Regions from separate parts of the Actinoplanes sp. NPDC051470 genome, predicted to be linked through region 3. Evidence: riboswitches for the same ligand, from Rfam matches in the RefSeq annotation. Region 3 holds a riboswitch; each other region holds the start of a gene.
The links. A riboswitch is a leader RNA that binds a small molecule or an ion and turns the genes downstream of it on or off. The one in region 3 is predicted to bind cyclic di-AMP.
Positions count from the first base shown of each region.

Region 1 (5,387 bases), on a different contig from region 3:
GCTCGCGGCCGGCACCCGGTGCCTGGTTCTGTTCGACGCGCTCCACCGCTCGCAACCTCACCGAGGCCGCTCGCGGGTTCGCTGCCACTTCCGCATCGCTCGGCGGCTCCGACCCCTTCGTCAGGAGACGCACTGTCGGACCGGTTCCGGGCAACTCGACCGGCAGGTCGAGCGGTCCGGTGCTGCGCGCCCTCGCGGCGATGGCGCGCTTGACGATCCGGTCTTCCAACGATTGGTAGCTCATCACCACAAGGCGCCCTTTCGGCGCCAATGCGTCCAAAGCCGATGGCACCGCGGACTCGACCGCGGCGAGTTCGCCATTTACCTCAATACGTAGCGCTTGAAACGTTCTTTTGGCGGGATTTCCACCCGTTCGTCGCGCGGCGGCCGGGATGGCCGCTTTGACCAGGTCGGCGAGCCGGCTCGTGGACGTGATCCGCCCCTGATCCCGCTCCTTGACGATCGCCGAGACGATCCGCGAGGCGAACTTCTCCTCGCCGTAGGTCCGTAGCACCCGGACCAGGTCGCCCGGCTGGTAGCCGTTCACGACCTCTTCGGCCGTGATCCCCCGCGACTGGTCCATGCGCATGTCCAGCGGTGCGTCCTGCGCGTAGGCGAACCCCCGGTCGGGCTCGTCCAGTTGCAGCGATGACACACCCAGGTCGAACAGGCCACTGTGGAACGCCTCGTGGCCCAGCCCCGCCAGCACCGACGGCAACTCGTCGTAGACCGCGTGCACCAGGTGCGTACGGTCCGCGAAGCGGGCCAGCCGTCGCCCGCTGTGCGCCAGCGCTTCCGGATCCCGGTCGAGCCCGATGAGGACCACGTCCGGGAAACGCTCGAGCACCGCCTCGGCGTGACCGCCGAGACCCAGAGTGAAGTCGACGTGCACGGCGTCCGGCAGACCCAGCGCGGGAGCGAGCAGCTCGAGACAGCGCTCGAGCAGCACCGGCACATGCGTGCCACGTTGCTCCCCCACGTCGACCCCCAGTCGCCAGGCTTCGTGCGTCACCCGGTCCGACCGGACGTCGAATCCGTACCGCCAGATCCCCATCCGCTCGTGCCCGCTGCCGGCGGGCGTCGCGCCTGGCGCCGGGGAAGAGGCGCCAGGAACTCAAGCGGCTGGAGATCTCGCAGTACGGGCGGCAGCGACGTCTTGTCCATCTCGTCCGTGTCACGCCGTCACAGTCCGCCGGGCAGCACCCCCTCCTCGATGTCGGCGAAGTCGTCCTCGCTCGACGAGAGGTAGTCCTCCCAGGACTGCTTGTCCCAGATCTCCACCCGCGTGCTCGCCCCGATCACGACCAGCTCACGGTCGAGGCCCGCGTACTCCCGCAGGTGTGCCGGGATGGTGACCCGGCCCTGCTTGTCGGGGACCTCGTCATGTGCGCTGGCGAAGAACACCCGGCTGTAGGCCCGGGCGGCCTTGTGGGTGACCGGCTGCTCGCGCAGCTGCCCCGCGATGCGCTGGAACTCCGGCATCGGGAACACGTACAGGCAACGCTCCTGCCCCTTGGTGATCACGACACCTCCCGCCAGCTCGTCCCGGAACTTCGCCGGAAGGATCAACCGGCCCTTCTCGTCCAGGCGTGGGGTATGCGTGCCGAGAAACATCGGCCAACCCCCCTACGCCCTGCCGGCGGTTCGCGGTCCGCCGTGTCGAATCGGGCCGGCAGGTCCCCCCTGCCACTGCGCTCCACTCTACTCCACTTCCCTCCACCCGCAACCGGAATCGTGCCGTCCATGAACCGGATTCGCAGACGAAAGCGCAGGTAGACGCGGTGGAGTGCCAGTGGAGGGCGAAGGCCTGATCATGGCGTCCGCTTTCCGACATGCCGCCCAGGTGGGCACGAAAAACTGCCCGGATCCGCGGTATCAGCGGCGCCGGGCGTGGATGTGGAGCGGAGTGGAGGAGATGCGGGGAGGGTGGTGGAGCAAGCACAGACGCCGGCGGGGTGCGACCCAGGAACCCCGGGTCGCACCCCGCCGGTGCGAAAGTGGTTACGCCTTACTTACTGCGGTCCTGAACTCAGACCAGGCGGCGGACCACGTAGTTGCCGCTGATCATCTTGCGCTTCGAGACCCGGGCGCCGGAGTGCGGCGAGTCCCAGATCTTGTTGGCGCCCGCGTACACCGCGGCGTGGTAGCCGTAGGAGCCGGAGCGGAAGATGATCAGATCGCCGGGCTGCCGGCTGCCCTTGCTGACCGACCTGCCGTACTTCTGCTGCGAGTTGGCCTTGTGGGGCAGCTTGCGACCGGTGGTCTTCTTGTAGACGTACAGCGTGAAGCCGGAGCAGTCGAAGCGCTTGGGACCCGCCGCGCCGTACTTGTACAGCGCTCCCTTGTGCCTCGCGGCCTCCGCCAGGACCATGGCGCCCTTGTTCGTCACCGACACCGACGAGTTGTTCCGGCTGACCGCCGCGCGCACTCCGCCGCCGCCGAGGAAGACGGTGCGGTAGGTGCCGGAGACCAGGGGCTTGAACGAGAAGGTGTAGGCGCCCGACTTCAGGATGGTCCGGGTCTGCCACGTCTGCCACTTGCCGCTGCGGAGCGCCTGCAGGCGCACCATGCCGCTCGTGACCTTCTTGCCGGTGCTCGGGTTGGCCACGAACGTCGTGATCCGGATCGAGGCGCCGTACTTCACCGATTTCGCGCTGGCCTTCTGGGTGACCTTGGCCAGCGGCCGCATCGCGGCGGCGGTGACGACCGGGGTGGCCGCGACCGCCGGCTGCGTGGCCACGATCTGGCCGGCGCCGAGGCAGATACCCAGGGACAGGGCGATGCTGCCGGTGCCGAGGGTGCGGCGCCGGCTCGAGGTGCTTTGTTGCACGGTAGAGAGATCCCTCCGGCACGCCTGCGAGGTTAGCTGTCGGGTTCGGGCGGGAAGGTGTGCCCGGCCGCCGTGGCGGCTTCACCCCAAGACCGTGTCGTACGGCCTGAGCCCTCAGGTCACCGCCGGTAGTGACGGTGCCTTCGCGAGGACCCGATTGGGTCCCCCGTCTCTGCCCCTCGTCGCCTTGTGTGGATGTTCTCGAACTCGGGTCGTGGAATCGGGCCGGGGCAGAGCTCGGCGTTGACCCGCGTGTCCACGAACTGCGGGCGGTCGCCGGCAGCCAGACCTTGATAACCGAATTTCCGTACGGTTGCAGATCGTGACTGGCCACGGAGAGTAATTGGCATGTGCGCCGATGTCCGGTTTGGACATCGCTCAAGACAAATGCCACTGCGGTACGCAGTGCGGTGATCACCGAACGTCGAAGGTAACGGGTGAGTCTCGCCACACAATTAACAAACTTTCGAATGATCTTGAGGACCGCGATTTCCGGTATGACCGTCCCGCCGGCAGCCACCGGGCGGCCGGATCGACGCTCTGTCCGGTTCGGGTACTGTCGCCACCGTGACGGACGGGAAGATGCCCATGCGCGCGAAGGTGGCGAGCTCCGTCTCGCGCACCGCCGCTGCGATCTCCAGGGCCGCGGGACGCGGCGACGGCTCGGTCATCGGCGGCTGGATCGGTCTCAAGATCGACCCTGACCTGCTGAAGAACCTGGCCACCGGCCGGGCGATCGCGCTTGTCTCCGGCACCAACGGCAAGACCACCACCACCCGGCTCACCGCCGCCGCGCTGGGCGTGCTCGGCCCGGTGGCGACCAACTCGTTCGGCGCCAACATGCCCAGCGGGCACACCTCGGCCCTGGCCAAGGCCGGTGCCACGCCGTTCGCGGTGCTCGAGGTCGACGAGCACTACCTGGCCCGGGTGATCGACGAGACCACCCCGCGCGCGGTCGCGCTGCTCAACCTCAGCCGCGACCAGCTCGACCGGGCGAAGGAGGTGGCGATGATGGCGCAGCTGTGGCGGACCGCGCTGGCCGACCACCCCGACATCCGGGTGATCGCCAACGCCGACGACCCGATGGTGGTCTGGTCGGCCGTCGGCAGCCCCAACGTCACGTGGTTCAGCGCCGGCCAGCGGTGGCACGACGACTCCTGGGTCTGCCCCGAGTGCGGCTCGTCGATCGAGCGCCGCGAGGGCGAGTGGTGGTGCGTCGGCTGCCCGCTGCGCCGGCCGCGGGCCCAGTGGGTGGTCGAGGACGAGGGCGTCACCGACCCGAACGGCGACTGGCACCTGGTCAAGCTCCAGCTGCCGGGCCGGGTCAACCTCGGCAACGCCGCCGCCGCCCTGGCCACCGCGGCCGAGTTCGGCGTCCGCGCGATCGAGGGCGTGCCCCGGCTGTCCTCGGTCACCTCGGTGGCCGGCCGGTACGCCCAGGTCGACCGCGACGGCCGCAACATCCGGCTGCTGCTGGCCAAGAACCCGGCGAGCTGGCTCGAGGCCTTCGACATGGCCGATGTGGCGCCGACCCTGCTCTCCATCAACGCCCGCGACCCCGACGGCCTGGACACCTCCTGGCTCTACGACGTCGACTTCGCACCGCTCCGTGACGGCCGGCCCGTGCTGATCACCGGCGACCGGGCCTACGACCTCGCGGTCCGCCTCACGGTGAACGGTGTGCCCTTCCGCCACGTAAAGACCTTCGACGAGGCGATCCAGGCATCTCCGCCCGGACGGCTCGAAGTGATCGCGAACTACACCGCCTTCCAGGACATCCGAGCGGAGCTGGACCGTGTCAACTGAAAGTGTTCTGCGGATCGTCTGGATCTATCCCGACCTGCTGTCCACCTACGGCGACCGCGGGAACATGCTGATCCTGGCCCACCGGGCGGCCCTGCGCGGCATCCCGGCCGAGACCCACGAGGTCCGCTCCGACCAGCCGATGCCCTCCACCGCCGACATCTACCTGATCGGCGGCGGGGAAGACGGCCCGCAGGCGCTGGCGGCCCAGCGGCTGATCGCCGACGGCGGCATCCACCGGGCGGTCGGCCAGGGCGCGGCGGTGCTGGCCATCTGTGCCGGTTATCAGCTCTTCGGGCACTCTTTCTTCGCCAAGGGGGCCAAGTTCGCCGGCCTGGGCCTGCTCGACCTGGAGTCGAACCGGGGCGAGACGCGGGCCGTCGGCGAGCTCCGGGGCGACATCGACCCGCGGCTCGGGCTGCCGCCGCTGACCGGTTTCGAGAACCACGGCGGGCGTACCCACCTGGGGCCGGACGTTTCGCCGCTGGCCCACGTGACCGCCGGCATCGGCAACGACGGGCAGACCGAGGGCGCCTGGCACGGCAAGATCCTCGGCTCCTACAGCCATGGCCCGGCGCTGGCCCGCAACCCAGCGATAGCCGATCTGCTACTGCGTTGGGCGACGGGCGCGGATAGTCTTGCCCCCGTCGACGATGCCTGGGCCGAGGCGCTCAGGTCCGAGCGACTCACCGCAGCAAGCGTCTGACCAGCCGAAACAGCCCGACGACACCAGGAGCGGTAAGCCTTTATGACT
Region 1 covers NZ_JBFBAA010000003.1:167,305-172,691, forward strand. The annotation lists gene rsmH (16S rRNA (cytosine(1402)-N(4))-methyltransferase RsmH) at 1-991, opposite strand, end outside; gene mraZ (division/cell wall cluster transcriptional repressor MraZ) at 1,183-1,614, opposite strand; gene AB0M54_RS07910 (NlpC/P60 family protein) at 2,030-2,830, opposite strand; cyclic di-AMP (ydaO/yuaA leader) riboswitch at 2,837-3,038, opposite strand; gene AB0M54_RS07915 (MurT ligase domain-containing protein) at 3,413-4,636, shown strand; gene AB0M54_RS07920 (glutamine amidotransferase) at 4,626-5,339, shown strand; gene AB0M54_RS07925 (VTT domain-containing protein) at 5,382-5,387, shown strand, end outside.
Region 1: another riboswitch for cyclic di-AMP. It lies ahead of AB0M54_RS07910 (NlpC/P60 family protein); the one in region 3 lies ahead of AB0M54_RS11270 (hypothetical protein).

Region 2 (5,387 bases), on a different contig from region 3:
GGTCACCAGGAAGGTCGGCCGCACGTTGGTCCGGATCATCGCCTCGAAGTCGTCGACCGCCGTCTCGTGGACGCGTCCGCCGCCGGCGTACCCGCCGACCAGATTGACCACCGCCGACAAGTGCGGTCCGGCGGCCGCGATCGCCGCCTCGACGTCACCCTGTGACGTGAGATCCGCCACAACCGCCTCGGCGCCGGCCGGCAATCGCTCCTGTGAGCCGGCTCGCACCGGGGCCACCACGCGCCACCCGGTTTCCAGGAAGGTCGAAATCACGGCCGTCCCGAGCCCGCCGGTGCCGCCGGTGATCACTGCCGTCCGTGCCATGAGAGAGCCCTTCTCCTTGTGTTCTCTGTCACGTCATGCCATCGAATCGACTCGACGGGGCAGTGGTTTACCGAAAGGATGGTCACCCGTACGGAAGTCACCCCTCCGGGCGAGTGAACTGCGGCGCAGCGTGGCGCATTGTGACGGTGGTCCCGTTCCGTCACGCCTTTGCGGCGGCGTTTGCGTCAAGCCACGTGGCAACCGGCCGATCCTGCGTATGAACCCTGCTGGCAACCAGGACGTACAGGGTAGTGACGAGCATCGCAGGGCAGGTCGTGATGCCCGTCGCTGCGACCGACGAGGGGCCGATGGTGTGATGACGTGGGCAATGGGTATGCGAGCTGTCACGCATCCAGCGCCGGGTGCGGCTCCGAATGACTCCCCGATGGCGTTCTTCAGTAAGTACGCAACGGGCTCCCAGCCAGCGCTCAGACTGTCGTGACACTTTCGACTCACCAGCCGCCGGCCGTTTCACCAGCCAGCACGGCAAACGGAATGACTGCGGGGCGCCATCTGTTGTGCAGGTGGCAGTTCGGCAACGCACCTTACTGCGGACGTTACGGGGAGGAACCAGATGGACGCAGGTAACGCCCGTAACTGGGTTAGCGAAGGCAATGAGGGGACCGTGGGCAACGTGGAGAAGAACACCGTGATGCGGACCGATGAGGTCGCCGAGGAGCGCGACCTCGTTGGAGTCTATCTGCACGAGATCTCCAGGACGCCGCTGCTCGACGCCGCCCGGGAGGTCGATCTCTCGAAGGCCATCGAGGCCGGCCTGTACGCCGAGCACCTTCTGGAAGAGGGCCAGCCCCGCCGCGGCACCAGCCGCGAAGAGCTGGAGCGCGTGGTCACCGAGGGACAGCGGGCCAAGGATCTGTTCATCCGCGCCAACCTGCGGCTGGTCGTGTCGATCGCCCGGCGGTACGTCCGCTCGGGCATGCCGATGCTCGACCTGATCCAGGAGGGCAACACCGGCCTGGTCCGCGCGGTCGAGAAGTTCGACTACGAGCGCGGCTACAAGTTCTCGACGTACGCGACGTGGTGGATCCGTCAGGCCATCAGCCGGGCCATCGCTCAGCAGGAGCGCACCGTGCGCCTGCCCGTGCACCTGGTCGAAGACGTCAACCGGATGCGGAACGTCACCCGCCAGCTCGTCCGCGAGCTCGGCGCCGACCCCGAGCCCGACCAGATCGCCAAGGCGCTCGGCGTGACCGTCGAGCGGGTCGGTGAGCTCACCCGCTGGGCGCAGGACACGGTGTCCCTGGACACCCCGGTCGGCGACGACGGTGACACCAACCTCGGCGACCTGGTGGCCGACAGCGACGCCCCGTCGCCGGAAGAGATCGTGCTGACCGCCCTGGAGCGGTCGCGCATCGAGGGTCTGCTCAACCACCTCGACGACCGGTCGGCCGGCATCATGCGGGCCCGCTACGGCCTGGAGGACGGCCGGGAGCACTCGCTCACCGAGGTCGCCTCCCGGTTCTCGCTCTCCCGCGAGCGGATCCGTCAGCTCGAGATCCAGGCGCTCGGCCGGCTGCGTGAGCTGGCCCGGGCCGAGGGCCTGCAGGCCGCCTGACCGATCAGGTCATACAAGAGGGCCGGTTCCCCGCGAGGGGAACCGGCCCTTTCACTGTGCTGAGTTACTTGACCCGGCCGTACCCGGTCGGAGTCATCGAGTTCATCGAGCGCTTCGTCACCGGCTCGCCGGTACGGTAAGCGTCGATCATCATTCCGCCGCCGACGTAGAGGCCGACATGGCCACCGTTGCGGAAGAAGATGAGGTCGCCCGCCTTCAGGTCACCCTTGCTGATCGGGGTGGTGGCGCTGATCTGGGCGGAGGCCTTGTGGGGCAGGCTCTTGCCCGCCGCACGCCAGGCCGCCGAGGTCAGCCCCGAGCAGTCGTAGCCGTTCGGGCCGTCGGCGCCGAACTTGTACATCACGCCGATGGCGTTGTACGCGAAGGACACCGCCTTGCCCGCGGAGCCGGCGATCTGCGGGATCGGGCCGCTGTACTTGCTGCCCGACTTGGTCGGCGTGCCGTACGCCGCCGTCCGCATCGCGTACAGCTTCTTGATGTCGTTCTCGATCTTCTTCTTGCGCTTGGCCAACTCGTTCAGCTGCGCGTTCTGCTTGTTCTGCGCGGTCTTCAGGGCGGCCTGACGCGTGTCGTAGTTCTGCGTGGTCGCCGTGTAGTTGTCGATCTTGCGCTGGCGATCGCGGGTCAGCTGGTCGAGCATGCCGATCCGGTCCATCAGGGTGCCCGATCCCTCGAGCATCACGTTCATGGCGCCGATGTCACCCTGCTGGTAAGCCTTGTTGGCGATCTGGCCCATCTCGGCCTGGGCGACCTTGAGGGCCTCCTTGGCCGGGCCCAGCGACTTCGTCAGCGCGACCTGATCGGCCTTGGTCTTGTTGAGATCGATCTTCATGCCGTTGTACGACTCGACGACATCCTCGAGATCGTCCGATGCCTTGGCGATCTTCTTGGTGATCTCGGTCTTGGACGGTTCCGCGTGAGCGGCCGTCACGGCCGGCCCGGTCAGCGCCAGCGCCATGAGGGCGACGGCCGCGATCCGGAACCTCGTGCGGGCGTGTGACAACGCTGAGAGGCCTTTCTTCCGCCTGTGCCGCCTACCGGGTTAGCTGACGGGTTCGGGCGGGAAGAAGGCCCTACCGCGGTGGTGCGCGGATTCACCCCGAGAACTCGGTTCCCCGGTTCGTCACGATGGGCCCGGGCGCGGCCGGATGGGGGTGACCGCGTCGAGGCCGCCGTGCAGACTCGGCAGCGCCGGCTCGGCGCCACCGGAGGGTGTGGCTGCGGACCGAACCAACCGCATTAACTTATCGATGGATCTCCGAAAAGCAAGCTCGGCAAGAAAACCTTAAGCCAATGAATGCGCGGCGTAATTCTAGGAATTCAGCGCGTGATCCCCGGACGCGGAATCGGACTTTTCGGGATTGACGCTGATCCAATTGCGCGTCACTTTCCGCTCGGCCCAGAAGGACAGGAACGGGATGGTGCCGGCCAGCATCACCAGCAGCATGCGGCTGAGCGGCCACTGGGCGCGGCGGCCGAGGTCGAAGGTGGCCAGCACGTACAGGATGAAGAGGAAGCCGTGCGCCGGGCCGACGCCCGCGACCACCGTGTCGTTGTCGGCCAGGTACTTCAGCGGCATGCCCACGAGGACCAGCACGATCAGGACCACGCCGACGATGTAGGCGATGATCCGGTAACGGGTGAGAGCTCCCTGCACGGTGCTTTCCTTACTTCCTGGGTCCGGGGTAGTCGCCGGGGCGGGCGCCGGGATGGGCGTTGAGCCAGGCGAGGTAGTCGTTGTAGGCCGCCAGTTCCGGGTCGTCGGCGCCGGGGTCGGGCGCCGGGCGGGACGGGACCCGGACCGGGCGGCCGACGGTAACAGCCGAATCTGGGAGCTTTTCCCGTTCCGGCGCCGGCTCCGCCGCCGGTTTCGTGGCCAGCCGAACCTCGCGCCACCACAGGAACGCGACGAAGCCGGCGAAGACCGGCCACTGGAACGCGTACCCCCAGCTCAGTGCGTTTCCGCCGGTGGCGCGGGTGTATTGCCACCAGCCCAGCAGGAGGAAGGCCACGATCAGAACGAGCGCGACCACATGGCGGAGGATCCACGCCGGGGTCAGCAGCCCTTTCATGACTGTCAGGGTAGTCGCGCGGGTTTCAGGGCGACCCGCGCGGGCAAGGCTGAACGGTATGAGCGACCAGCCTGTGGAGATCTCCGAGATCGGCATCGACCCGGCGGGACTGGGTGACGACGACCTGATCCGTGAACTGGCCAGCCTGCACCGGACCCGGCTGGACACCCTGCGGTACGGGCCGGACGCCGCCCTGGACAACCACCTGCGGCGGACGGCGGAACTGGAGACCGAGTACCTGGCCCGGCACCCGGGCCGTGAGGTGGATCCGCATCGCCTCACGCAGGACTTCTGACGTGTGTCCTGGGTCACAATGCCTGCTGGAATCAGGGCGGGCGACCGACAGTTGAGAACAGATGTCGGTGTGTCCAGTGTCCCCGGGCCTCACCCATTGCCTTCACGGAATACCGTTCGGCTGGAGCCGTGTTGAGCCACTCGCCGAGAGGCGACATGCACACCGACACCTATGCGCCGCCTCCGAGGTTCTCGGGGGCGGCGCATTATGTTGGGCCGGTTGTGGGTACCCGATCTTCATGAACGATCCTCGTACCGAAGAGCGCGCCGCCGACCTGCTTCCCGAGGAGCGCGCCGCCGGCAGCGCCGACCCGGAGGCCCAGGCCGCGGCCATTCTCGCGGATTCGGACGATCGGGAGCACAATTCGGACCTTTCGCGGGAAAACCGCACCTCGGCAGAGACGGTCGCACCAGCCGAAAGGGCTGAAGGCACCCGGTAGAGGCACAAAACTTTCGTGTCCACCTCAGGACGTGGGAGGATCCGACGCGTGCCCGCACCCCGACGGAGCGCTGAGCGCGCCGGTCAGCGGTCCACGCCGCCGGCGGCCGCTTCCTCCGCCCCCAATCAGACCCGACGCACAGCCCGTCCCCGCCACCCGGGACAGGGCGCCGGCGCCCCGAACGCGGGCCCGGTCCACCACACCGAGACGGAACCCGTCATCGCCGCCCACCCCAACGCCCCAGCCATCGGCCCGTCCCTGCCCGCTCCGCGGGACGCCGCCGATCCCGCCCCCGCCGAGGTGGCCCGGCCCGGATCGGCCGTCGTCATCCCCTCCGAGGTCGTCCGGCCGGGCGCCGGGGGCCTGGCGCTGCCGCAGACGAGCACGGTCGAGGTGGCCGGGCTCCTGCACGAGCTGTCCGAGCGGCTGCTCTCCGCGGACGACGTGGCCGGGGCCTTGGAGCGGCTCGCCGTCTTCACCGCCGGGACGATCCCCGGCGCGGTCCGCTGCTCGGTCGCGCTGATCACCGAGGGGGAGGGGCCGAGCCTGACCGCGTCGGGCAGCGACGGCCGCGGGGTCGACGACTGCCAGTTCGAGACCGGCGAAGGACCCGTCCTCGAGGCGGCCCGCACCCGCACCCTGGTGCTCACCCAGGACCTG
Region 2 covers NZ_JBFBAA010000008.1:92,364-97,750, reverse strand. The annotation lists gene AB0M54_RS16520 (SDR family NAD(P)-dependent oxidoreductase) at 1-324, opposite strand, end outside; gene AB0M54_RS16515 (sigma-70 family RNA polymerase sigma factor) at 899-1,900, shown strand; gene AB0M54_RS16510 (NlpC/P60 family protein) at 1,965-2,879, opposite strand; cyclic di-AMP (ydaO/yuaA leader) riboswitch at 2,938-3,066, opposite strand; gene AB0M54_RS16505 (DUF3817 domain-containing protein) at 3,234-3,578, opposite strand; gene AB0M54_RS16500 (hypothetical protein) at 3,589-3,993, opposite strand; gene AB0M54_RS16495 (DUF6158 family protein) at 4,052-4,288, shown strand; gene AB0M54_RS16490 (hypothetical protein) at 4,527-4,727, shown strand; gene AB0M54_RS16485 (ANTAR domain-containing protein) at 4,776-5,387, shown strand, end outside.
Region 2: another riboswitch for cyclic di-AMP. It lies ahead of AB0M54_RS16510 (NlpC/P60 family protein); the one in region 3 lies ahead of AB0M54_RS11270 (hypothetical protein).

Region 3 (5,387 bases):
CAGGTGGTCAAGCAGGCCGACCTGGTGATGGCGATGTACGTGCGCGGCGACGCGTTCACGCCGGAGGAGAAGGCGCGCAACTTCGCCTACTACGACGCGCGTACGGTCCGGGACTCGTCGCTGTCCGCCTGCATCCAGGCGGTGATGGCGGCCGAGGTGGGCTTCCTCGAGCTGGCCCACGACTATCTGGGCGAGGCCGCCCTGATGGACCTGCACGACCTGCACCAGAACGCGCGGGACGGCGTGCACGTGGCGTCGCTGGCCGGGTCCTGGATCGCGCTCGTGGCCGGCCTGGGCGGCATGCGTGACTTCAACGGTCAGCTGTCCTTCGCGCCGCGGCTGCCCAGCCGGATCACCAAGCTGGAGTTCTCGCTGCTCTGGCGGGGGCTGCGGCTGCGGGTCAACGTGACCGCCGACGAGGTGACCTACTCGCTGCGCAACGGGCAGGGCTCGTCCCGCCTCCAGCTCGTGCACCACGGCAAGGAGATCGAGGTGGTGCAGGGCAAGTCGATGACCGTGCCGATCCCGCCCGGGACACCGACCGGCCCGCCGCCGCAGCAGCCCGCCGGCCGTGCCCCGGTCCGGCGCGCGACCAGCGGCCACTGACGAAAAACCCCTGCTCTCCGGTTTCGGAGGGCAGGGGTTTTTTCTTCGTCACACCTAGAGCATCGACACGTGCACGTGGTCCTCGTGCGTGCTGACGCCGTGGTAGTTGCCCCAGCCGCGGGTCGGGAACCAGATCTGTTTGTTCCAGATCACATAGAGGATGCCGAGCCGGTCGGCGTTACGGACCAGGAACGCCATCAGGTCGTTGCCGTACTTCTTGGTGTCGGCGTTGTGGTATTTCGCGAAGCCCGACTTCTGCAGCGACCAGTCGCAGGCCCGGCCCTTGGGGTGTTCGAACGGGCCGCCGTTGCGGTGGCAGCCGACGAACCGGTCGAACCCGGCCTTCTTGACCTGCTGGTACATGTGCAGGGTGCGGGCGGTGATGCAGCCGCTGGTGGTCGGGTCCTTGACGTTGCAGCTCTGCGGGCCGAAGTCGCCGTTCTTGTCTCGCGGCGCAGGCTCGGCGACCTTGGACGTCGCGTCGACGAAGCCGTCGGTCAGCGAGCCGCCGACCAGGGCCAGCGCCTTGTCCGCCGCGTCCTTCTGCTTCTGCATCAGCACCATGTTGGCCTTCTGCTCCTTGACCTCCTGGTCGAGGCGGGCCTTGTTGCGGGCGACCTCGTCGATCGCCTCGTTCAGCTCGTGCAGCTTGTTGTCGTTCAGCGCGCTGAGCTCCTCGAGCGAGATCGCCCGGTCGAGGAAGCCGCCGGCGCCGGGGCTGTCGAGCAGGAAGCTGGCCGTGGACAGGCCGCCGTTGCGGTACTGCTGCCCGGCGATCCGGCCGACCTGGGGTAGCAGGAGATCGCGCTTGGCCTCCGCCTGCTTCACCTGCACCGAGAGGTTGAGCTGGGTCTTCGTCGACTTCTGCACCGCGGTCTTGGCGGCCAGGTAACGACGACCGGTGGAGTCGAGCACATCCTCCAGGAGCGCGTCCTGCTTGCCCTCCTCGGGCGCCTCGGCGGAACCGCTCTTCGTGGAGTTCTTGCCGTCACCCGGCTCGGCGCTCGCCGGTGACGCGGGTGCGAACACCGAAACGGTTACAGCGACGAGCGGTGCCAGGGCGAGGACCAGCCACCGGCGTGGGCTTGCCGTCATGCACAATCCTTCCGTGTAACCACCGGCCGAGTTAGCTGACGGGTTCGGGAGGGAAGCGCTCCCTACCGCGAGGTTCCGCGGATTCACCCCGGAGGAACATGGTTCCCCGGCTCGCCTTTCGGGCGATTAGGTGGTGGCCTGCCGGCACTTTGGGGGTAGTGCCTCCTGGCAGTGACCGGCGGCCAGCTTACCTGACGAAACGCCCGTCTTCAGCCCGCTGAACCGGTCAAAAGGCGTTATTGAGCAACGACTTTAGGTGACATTACCTGGTGACCTCACATCAATGTGAGTCGTCGCATTCTCACCGTAGTCGAAATAACTGATAGCACATGCCTAGTGGCTCTCAGTGCGAAGGTGGCGAATATCGGATTCGTAGGTATCGTTCCTGTCGGTCAGCGTTATCAAACGGTGATCGCCGCTCAATCGCCACACGGCGAGCCGGGGACCCAAATCCCAGGTAGTGGGGTGTATCCGCACTCGTTGCGGTAGGGAGCGCTTCCCTCCCGAACCCGTCAGCTAACCCGGTCGGCGGCCGACGGAAGGAACGGCATGAGGCAGAACTCTGTCCGGAAGCGACTGGCGTGCGCCCTCGCCATCGCAGTCGCGTTCGGCGGGCTCGCGGCCACCACCGTGGCGGGCCCGGCCCTGGCCGCGCCCCGGCCCCTGGCCGCACCGGGCGACAACGGCGACGACGGCGAAGGCGGCTCCAAGTCGCTGATCCAGCAGGTCGAGGCCGCGTCCAAGGGCTACGTGGACGCCAAGGAGGCGCTGGACACCTCCAAGGTCCGGCAGGCCAAGCTGGTCACCCGGATCAAGGAACTGGACAAAGAACTCGGTCCGCGGCAGGCCGAGCTCGACGAGATCGCCCGGCAGAGCTACCGCACCGGGCGGCTCGGGACGATGGGCGCGCTGATCAACGCGTCGGCCGGCGACTCGACCGGGATGCTCGACCGCGTGCAGATCCTGGAGACCGTCGCGGTCAAGCAGGACGCCGCGCTGCGGAACCTCAAGGACGCCCGGGACGAGCAGCTCCGGGCCAAGGCCGCGGTCGACGCCGAGATTGCCGACCAGCAGAAGCAGCTCACCGTGATGGCCAAGCGCAAGGCGCAGGCCGAGGGCGTGCTGAAGGCGGCCGGTCAGGGTCAGGACGCCGGGTCACCGGGTGGCGGCGGCAGCAGCGCCAAGGCCAGCCCGGGCGGCAACCTGAACGGCGGCTGCACGGTCAACGACCCGACCAGTGGCGGCTGCATCACGCCGCGCCTGCTGCACGCCATGAAGGAGGCGCAGGCTGACGGGTTCAACCACTACGTGCACTGCTTCCGCGAGCAGAACAGCGGCGAGCATCCGCTGGGCCGCGCCTGCGACTTCGCCGCCGACAAGGGTGGCTTCGGCGGCGACGCCACCGGCAGTAGCAAGACGTACGGCAACAACCTGGCGAACTACTTCATCAGCAACGCGAAGACGCTGGGTGTGCTCTACGTCATCTGGTTCCGGCGGATCTGGCTGCCCAGCAGCGGGTGGAAGTCGTACTCCGGTGCGGGCGGCGACCCGTCCACCGACCACACCAACCACGTGCATCTGTCGGTGAAGTAAGCCGGACGGGACACCAGGGGAGTACGCGACCTACTTGCTCATGAAGGTCGCGTACTCCTTCAGCACGTCCTCGGTCGGGCCGTCGGCCCGGATCACACCCGACTCCAGCCAGATGCTCCGCTCACAGGTGTCGCGGATGGTCGAGTCGCTGTGCGAGACCAGGAACACCGTGCCGGCGTCCGCGCGCAGGTCGCGGATGCGCTGCTCACTGCGCCGGCGGAACCGCGCGTCACCGGTGGCCAGCGCCTCGTCGATCAGCAGCACGTCGTGCTTCTTGGCCGCCGAGATCGAGAACCGCAGCCGGGCCGCCATGCCGGAGGAGTAGGTCCGCATCGGCATGGTGCTGAACTCGCCGCGCTCGTTGATGCCGGAGAAGTCGACGATCTCCTTCACCTTGGCCTTCGCGTCGGCCGGGGACATGCCCATGGCCAGGCAGCCGAGCATCACGTTGCGCTCGCCGGACAGGTCGTTCATCAGCACGGCGTTCACGCCCAGCAGCGAGGGCTGCCCGGCGGCGTAGACCGCGCCGCGCTCGGCCGGCATCAGCCCGGCGATCGCCCGCAGCAGCGTCGACTTGCCGGAGCCGTTGCTGCCGACCAGCCCGATCGCCTCGCCCTTGTAGGCCACGAAGCTGATGCCCTTGATCGCGTGCACCTCGCGGATGTTCGCCATCTTGGTCCGCGTCACCAGCCGCTTGAGGCTGGCGATCGGCGAGCCGGTGCCGGAGGCCGGCGAACCGTGCACCTTGTAGACCACGTGCGCGTCGTCGACGACGACGGTCGGTACGCGTTCCTCGGTCGGGTCAGCCACGCCCGTAGCCCTTCTCTCCGCGCCAGAAGTAGACGATGCCGACACTGAACATGAGCGCCGCCCAGACCCCGGCCTCGATCCAGAGCTGGGACACCGGGCTGGCGAGCTTCACGTTCTCCATCAGCGAGTGCCGCATCAGCTCGATGTAGACCAGCATCGGGTTGGCCTCGATCAGCCAGAGCTTCCACCCGTGCAGGTGGTCGGTGAACCGCTGGACCGGGTAGAGCACCGCCGAGCCGTACATCCAGACCCGGATGAAGAACGGGACCAACTGGCGGATGTCGGTCAGCTTGGAGCCGAGCCGGGCGCCGAAGAGGGCCAGCCCGCAGTTGAACGTGGCCAGGCAGGCCAGGATCAGCGGGACCAGCAACCACTCCACCGTGAGAGGCTCGCCGGTGGCCAGCACGATGATGAACAGCACGGTCATCGAGGCGGTCATGTTGCGCAGCTCGATCAGCAGGATCGAGATCGGCAGCGCGGCCCGGGGGAAGTGCAGCGCCCGGATCAGGCCCAGGTTGCCGTGGATCGAGCTGATGCCCGCCTGGGTGACCGTCTGCGTGAAGCCGAAGAGGAAGACCCCGGTGCAGAGGTACGCGATGAAGTTGCTGACATCGCCGCCCTTGGTGTTGAGCAGCACGCCGAAGATCAGGTAGTACACCGCGGCGTTCAGGATCGGCGTCATGACCTGCCACAACGTGCCGAGCCGGGTCTGGCCGAACGACGATGTGATGCGGGCGGCCGAATAGGCCGTGATGAAATGCCGGTACGCCCAGATCTCCCGGAAATAGGCCGGGAGGCTCGGCAGGGCGGCGGCCGAATGCAGGCCGTGCCGCGCGGCCAGCTCCTTGAGCGGGATGCCGGTGCCGGAATCGGCGACCGCCGTCTGGGGCATGAGGTGGCGCTCCGATCTGGTCGGTCCCGCGGATCTCCGGGACCAGGGGGATTTGCGCGACAACACGATAACCAGCTTCCGTCGACGAAACGCATTCGTATCGACGTACGAATGACGCTATCCGACCTAACGGCGGAACGCAACCGTTCCGTCGTAGCGCTATAGTCACCGTGTGGCGACAGTCAAGCGTGCACCGGCCGGGGCCGCCGTCCTCCGTGGGGACATCACGGTGGCGATCCGCAACGCGGTGATGAGTGAACTGGCCGAGGTCGGTTACGGCCGCCTGTCGATCGAGGCGGTGGCCCGCCGGGCCGGCGTCGGTAAGACCGCAATCTACCGCCGATGGGGCAACAAGCTCGAGATGGTCCTCGAGATCGTGTCCGATGTCGCA
Region 3 covers NZ_JBFBAA010000005.1:35,868-41,254, reverse strand. The annotation lists gene AB0M54_RS11280 (glycoside hydrolase family 65 protein) at 1-606, shown strand, start outside; gene AB0M54_RS11275 (hypothetical protein) at 661-1,701, opposite strand; cyclic di-AMP (ydaO/yuaA leader) riboswitch at 1,705-1,844, opposite strand; cyclic di-AMP (ydaO/yuaA leader) riboswitch at 2,108-2,248, shown strand; gene AB0M54_RS11270 (hypothetical protein) at 2,251-3,294, shown strand; gene AB0M54_RS11265 (ABC transporter ATP-binding protein) at 3,325-4,104, opposite strand; gene AB0M54_RS11260 (ABC transporter permease) at 4,097-4,996, opposite strand; gene AB0M54_RS11255 (TetR/AcrR family transcriptional regulator) at 5,169-5,387, shown strand, end outside.